2 regions of the Shewanella sp. SACH genome follow, and region 2 is predicted to be linked to the other one. Evidence: riboswitches for the same ligand, from Rfam matches in the RefSeq annotation. Region 2 holds a riboswitch; the other holds the start of a gene.
What was found. A riboswitch is a leader RNA that binds a small molecule or an ion and turns the genes downstream of it on or off. The one in region 2 is predicted to bind cyclic di-GMP.
Positions count from the first base shown of each region.

Region 1: linked by a shared signal. The riboswitch ahead of gbpA (N-acetylglucosamine-binding protein GbpA) and the one ahead of BM607_RS11910 (glycosyl hydrolase family 18 protein) in region 2 are both predicted to bind cyclic di-GMP.

Region 1 is NZ_MPDG02000002.1:569,939-573,367, reverse strand. It holds gene gbpA (N-acetylglucosamine-binding protein GbpA) at 274-1,719, opposite strand; cyclic di-GMP riboswitch class I at 1,842-1,941, opposite strand; gene BM607_RS10395 (TMEM165/GDT1 family protein) at 2,353-2,907, shown strand; gene katB (catalase KatB) at 3,303-3,429, opposite strand, start outside.
Region 2 is NZ_MPDG02000002.1:917,900-921,328, forward strand. It holds gene BM607_RS11900 (aminopeptidase P family protein) at 1-100, opposite strand, end outside; gene BM607_RS11905 (ROK family protein) at 493-1,278, shown strand; cyclic di-GMP riboswitch class I at 1,590-1,678, shown strand; gene BM607_RS11910 (glycosyl hydrolase family 18 protein) at 1,794-3,429, shown strand, end outside.

The DNA.
Region 1 (3,429 bases), 350 kb from region 2:
AACAGAGCCAAACACAGTGGGCAAGCCAGTTGTGAACAAAGATAAGTCGCGCACTGTACGGTAACAACTTAATAGCGCTGTGGTAAACGAAAACATACAAGCCAACAAAATCGCTACCTTTGTTGGAAATACGTGGGGTGCCGCATTGTGGGTGAATCGAGGTAAAACGTATATTTTGACTGTCGCGAGCGCGCTGAATATGGGCTTAAACATATTCGCTGTGTTTAAGCCCAATCACATCATGTTGAGAATCGATTAACTCAACATGTTAATTTACAGCTCAGTCCACGCCATAGTCCAAGAAGCGCCAACACCTGGCTCAAATCCTGTGGCAGAAGCCGACCACTGCATGCAATAGCCGCTATAGGGGAATGGCTTACATTGATACACTTTGCCATTTTTAGGCTGTAACACTGTGGTGCCTGCAACGTAACCTTTCACCCCTTCAGGGAAGACAAAATCCGCTTCCGGCGTTGGTGCTTGATCCTTTAAGAAGAGATCAAAGTTCTGCTGAATAACATCACCTTGTTTAGGCTCAGCTTTAACCTGCAAGTGATAATGCCCTGCTTTAGGCGCAACCACGTCTAACACTAAGCTCGCGCTGGTATTATTAACGGTTTGGCTGACAAAACCGGCAGCCGTGCCATCGTGGTTAAACAAATACGCAGACACTAACATTTCAGCATTGCTGGTGACGTCAAAACGAACCTGCGCCGCGCCGTCGATAATTTGATAATCGTCGGCAAGTGAAGTGACTTCTAAGCTGTTGCCCGGTGCGGGCGCCAGATCAAATCCCACTTCGACACGCTCAATACCTGAAGTCGTCGCAGTAAAAATGTCGTTTTTGCCATACACAGGCTCAATCACACCTGATGCATTTTTTTGTCCCGCTTTTAACTGAGACTGCTGGGCATTAATCGCGCTCGCTAATAGGAAAGGCCAATTTTGTTTATCACCTTGAGTCGCATCGCTAATGGTAATGACTGTTTGTTTAGCCGGTTGCTCACCATTGGCATCGAACACTCGGGTCATCACTTTATCGCCCGCCTTGAGATCGAGTGACGGATTGATGTCGCCCACATCGAGCCATTCACCCGGTAGGACGGGACCCGAATCTAAGTTCACATCGATAGCATTGTAGAAACTGTTGGTGGTATCACCCACTTCCCACACGGCTAGAATCACTTGATAACCGCTGCGACCTTCTGGCACATAGCAGTCATGGGTCACTAACTTAGGTGGCTGCACCATGCCACCATCGACTACGCAGAATGGCGCTAAGTCAAAGCTCGCACGGCTTAAAGCTTGGTTTTGATTCCAATCTTGGCGAGTTAAATAATAACGCCAATTGCGGGTGACATGATTGGCAGTGAACTGCCAACTGAACTTATTCCAGCCCGCTTTAATATCTGTCTTTGACCAACGGCTGGGACTCTGTTCATCTAAAGGCGAGAAAGCACCATTACCCGCACTCGCCAGTTTGCCATCCGCAGGACCTGACTCAGGAAAACCCGATGGTCCTTCAACGCTTTGCGGTTCCCATTGCACCGCGCCACAGTTGGTATTATTGCCGGTTTTACAGGCATAGGAACGTGACTCTGGCGCCACAACATAACCGTGTGCCTGTACAGAAATACTCACAAATGTATTTGCCGCCATCACTGCGGCGGCCAATAAACTCAATTTAGAAACAGGGGAAAAAACAGTAGGATTTGCCACTTTAATGCACTCCATTTGCACCCATCTTCGCCAGTATTGGCTTGGGCTTAGGTATAAAAGTGGTATTTGGGCAAACAACAGCATTAAACAGCAGTCGTTTATCTTTCACAGAAATCGAATTCTGCGGCAACTCCGCTATCTTAGTTCACTAAAAAATCCATTTACAACCTTAGACCGGAAGCTTTGCGTCCTAACTTTTCAATTAGTTTGCCAAATACGGTAGGTGTCATCGAATCACTACGAGTTAATAGTATGTAATCAAGTAGAAATGACCTGGCTAAATTAGCAACAAAAGACAACGCTGTCAAAAAATTAACCCATTTATATTCATATAATTACAGAATGTTGCGCGGTATTTTTCTGACGCCTGTCAAACATCCATTCGTGCCTACTGCGATAAACTCGTGCTTGAAACCGAAATTCACTTAGGTATAATGCCCACCTCGCTTCGGGGGAGTAGCTAACTGGATTTCGAGCCATCGTCATCTAGGGTGAACATCAACATACTTGGCCACACGCCATGGTGTTCACAGCAAATCATCGATTTGCCCAGCAAGACCTGAGCACAATGACTGCACCTAGGGGTGGACGGTTTATTGTGCTTATGTCTTAACCACCCCTAAAGGATCACACTTGGAAGCCCTACTTGCCTCAACCTTTACGGTTGCTATTGCCGAAATTGGCGATAAAACTCAATTGCTTGCACTTATTCTCGCCGCAAGATTTAAAAATAAAACCGCCATTATTTTAGGCATTTTTCTGTCAACGTTATTCAACCATTTTGCCGCCGCTTGGATTGGCCAATGGGCGATTAACTGGGTCAGCCCAGATCTTGCCCGCTATTTAGTTGCCACATCTTTCTTCGCGATAGCCCTTTGGGTGTTAATCCCAGATAAAGTCGATGCTGAAGAGAGTCGTTTCTACAAAATGGGCCCCTTCCTCGCCACCTTCATCCTGTTTTTCATCGCCGAGATGGGGGATAAAACGCAAATCGCAACGGTAGTGTTAGCCGCAAAATACGATTCATTAACTATGGTGGTTGCAGGCACAACCTTAGGTATGCTGCTTGCCAACGTACCTGTGGTGATCGCAGGCCATTTCAGCGCCGAAAAATTACCTATGTTGTGGATACACCGCGGCTGCGCCGTATTATTCGCACTCTTAGGCGTTGTCACTCTGCTGTTCTAATACCAATCGTAATAAATATCTGTTCATTCAGCGGGAGTTCAACGCGCTTTAGACAAGGCGAAGGCTTGAAGGCATAGTGGTGCCTTGAACGCAGTATAAAGCGCCTTGCCATGCCGTTAACATCAGCCGCCCTTCGGGAGCAACACAGGCATCCCACTCCTGTGTTGCATTGACTTAAAAGGGAATAACCATTTCTGCGTCAATGCGCATTGGATTGAAATGCCTGTGAGGCTCTGAACTGATTAGATATTTAATGTGATTGGTATAAATGCTTTAAAGCTTGAATTACCGCAACAAAAAGGCCAGTGATAAACATCACTGGCCTTTCTACTTACGACGGTTTTATTGAGATAAACAGTGTCGACTAAGGAAACTGAACTTCTTAGAAACGCAGTTTATAGCCCTAATGCCGTTTTGATTCGTTGGCCGTAATCCGCATCGGCTTGTTCGAAATGTGCCAGCATACGTTGCTGCACATCTAAACTCGCTTGACTTAGTGAACCCGAAATCGTTGCCACTAAG
Region 2 (3,429 bases):
CCAGATACTCGTCGGCGCGGGGAATGATAAAAGCATCGAGATTGGCGGAAGATAATTCGCTGCGAATGGCACCGAGGCGGCTGGCAATTGAATGTGACATATGGGCTCCAAGTGAGACTTGCACGCTGTGCGAGTCGGTAGGCAAAGCTTGCCTAAGGATAAGTAGGTATATGTTTATTTGAGTTCTAACCAGCTCGGATTATCGCAAGCCTAACGCGCTGGATGCAAGGGGAGCGAATAAAGGATTTTGTATACAATCGTGAATTTGTGCTGACTGTGATGAGCAAGCTAAGTGTTTTACCCTTAATTTATTTGTGTGATTCTTAGCATAAAACCTGAGTAAAACAAAATGTCAGTCATATTTTTTGTAGACTTGTTCCTTACAAATTAGCGACTTAAGTTTTATTCAATCGCTAACATTTGGACCCTATGCTAACATTTGCCATCTCCGCTCGGGGTCAGAGTGGGGCGCATGTATCAGTGGAGTAAGCGATGCAAATACTAACAATAGATGTGGGCGGTACGACAGCCCTGTTCGAACTTCAGCTCGCGGGACATACAGAACAATATAAAATCCCCACAGGCGAAGGTTTTAAAATTGAAGAGTTAAATAATCAAATCGCTGCGCTTGAACGCGATTACGATTTACAGCATTACCAATTAGCGATTGGCGTACCAGGACTCGTACAAAATAATCGTTTGGTTGCCTGTAAATCGTTACCCGGACTCAATGGCTTGAGTTTTGACACAGTGAAAACTCAAGGCGAGCTTAAGTTTATTTGCAACGATATGGATGCGGGTATGCAAGCCACGTGCGATGCCAAATATGCCTGTGAGTTGTTGGTCATGTGCGGCACCGGGATAGGGATGTCGATTGCGTTTAATGGGCAAGCTTTTACAGGTGCGACGGGGGTTGCAGGGGAGTTGGGGCATTGCCGCGTGATGACTGAATCAGGCGAATTTAGTTTAGAGCAACTCGCCAGTGGCGATTCTGTGCGTAGCCGTAACATCACTACTCAGGATGATTTATACCGTGCGGGCAGTTACCTTGGTATGGGGCTGGCGTGGACAGTGAATTTATTTAATCCCAATCGGATTTGGCTCGCGGGTAACATGATGAACAGTGCTCCTTACTACAAAGGCTGCCTCGAAAGCTTAAAGCAAATGGCATTGAGCGCGCCCTTAGCTGAGATGAAAATCAACCGCGTCGATGATATGGAAACCTTAGTGTGCAGAGGTTTATCTGTGATGCTCGCAAGGGATTATCCACGCGTATAAGGATCATAGATGCTGTTTGCTTATGATTTTGAATTATTAGAGTTCAGCGGCTCAGCCCTAGCAATTTAAGCAGTATTCGCAGCATAAATAGTGAAATTGATAACAGGACAGGTGATGCCTTTGGCTTATCGTGTCCTGTTTTTTATGGCTAAAATAGTCAGCAAATCCTTAATTATCAAAGTAAATATTAGAAATAGTTGAACTGTATTTAATTGCTTTCTTATCAGACCACTACCTTAGTTGATAATATTTTGTTGCATTTTTATTGCGCTTACGTCTATGCTGATTATCGCAATGACAACGTTGTCATTGCGTGTAAAAGGCAAACCAGTTGAAAAACTGGGACGCAAAGCCTCCGGTCTAAGGGTTCGTCTGTACCTATGATAGCGGGGATACCACAGGTTTTTCTTCGTGCAATTGTCAGTCGTGTTGCATGGTCTTAAGAGAGTGTTGTTTCCTGTCTACGCTTTGTTTGCCTTATTGATTCATATAAAAAAATTCAATAGGGATATCTCATGTTCAAGACTCAAATTTCAACATCAGTCTTGCTGGTGGCATCGGCGCTGGCATCTACCGTGAGTGCCAGTGCATTTGCCGCAGCGCCCGGCAAACCGACTATAGGTTGGGGCGAAACCAAGTTCGCTATTATCGAAGTTAATCAAGCCGCTACGGCTTACAATCAGTTGGTGACCATTAAAGATGCTGCCGACGTGTCCGTCAGCTGGAACCTTTGGAGTGGTGATGTGGGCAATAAAGCCCAAGTGCTGCTCAACGGTAATGTAGCTTGGGAAGGCCCCTCAGGCGCTTCGGGAACCGCTAACTTTAAGGTGAACAAAGGCGGCCGTTATCAGATGCAAGTGCAACTGTGTAACAGCGATGGTTGTACGGCGAGCGATGCCAAAGAAATCCTCGTGGCCGATACCGATGGCAGCCATTTAGTGCCACTCAATGCTCCGCTTAAAGAAAACAATCGTCCATACGTTAACAAGTCGGGCAAAGTGGTCGGCAGTTACTTTGTAGAATGGGGCGTGTATGGCCGTAAGTTCCCTGTCGATAAAATCCCAGCACAGAACTTAACTCATATTTTATATGGCTTTACCCCTATTTGCGGTGGTGATGGCATTAACGATAGCTTGAAAGAAATCGACGGCAGTTTCCAAGCGTTGCAACGTGCCTGTAGTGGCCGTGAAGATTTTAAAGTCGCTATCCATGATCCTTGGGCGGCGGTCCAAATGCCACAGGCGGGCGTGAGTGACTACTCCGATCCCTACAAAGGCAACTTCGGCCAATTGATGGCGTTGAAGCAAGCCCACCCCGATCTAAAGATTTTACCTTCGGTCGGTGGCTGGACGTTATCTGATCCCTTCTTCTACTTTGGCGATAAAACTAAGCGCGATACCTTTGTCGCATCGGTGAAGGAATTCCTGCAAACGTGGAAGTTCTTCGACGGCGTTGACATTGACTGGGAATATCCAGGTGGTGGCGGTGCGAATCCAAACTTAGGTAATGCCAATGACGGTGAAACCTATGTAACCCTGATGCGTGAACTGCGCGCCATGCTCGACGAGTTAAGTGCTGAGACGGGTCGTACCTATGAACTGACTTCCGCAATTGGTATCGATGCTCAAAAAATGGCAAAGGTCGATTATCAGGCTGCTCAGCAGTACATGGATTACATCTTCTTGATGAGTTACGACTTCAATGGCGGTTGGACAAATACTGAACTCGGTCATCAAACCAATCTTTATGAGGCGAGTTGGGATCCTGATACCCGCTACACCACAGACAAGGGTATTAAAGCTCTGTTAACTCAAGGTGTAACCCCAGGGAAAATTGTGGTTGGTGCTGCTATGTACGGCCGCGGCTGGACAGGCGTGAATGGCTACACGGGCAATAACCCATTCACGGGGACAGCGACGGGCAAAGTGAAAGGCACATGGGAAGATGGCATAGTGGATTATCGCCAGATAGTGAACGAATACATGGGGAGCGGTTGGACTTACAGCTATGATGAAACGGCCGAGGCGCCATCATTGTTCAAGGCATCTACGGGGGATTTAATCACTTTCGATGATGCTCGTTCCGTTAAAGCTAAGGGCCAATATGTGCTTGCCAATCAGTTAGGTGGTTTATTTGCATGGGAAATTGATG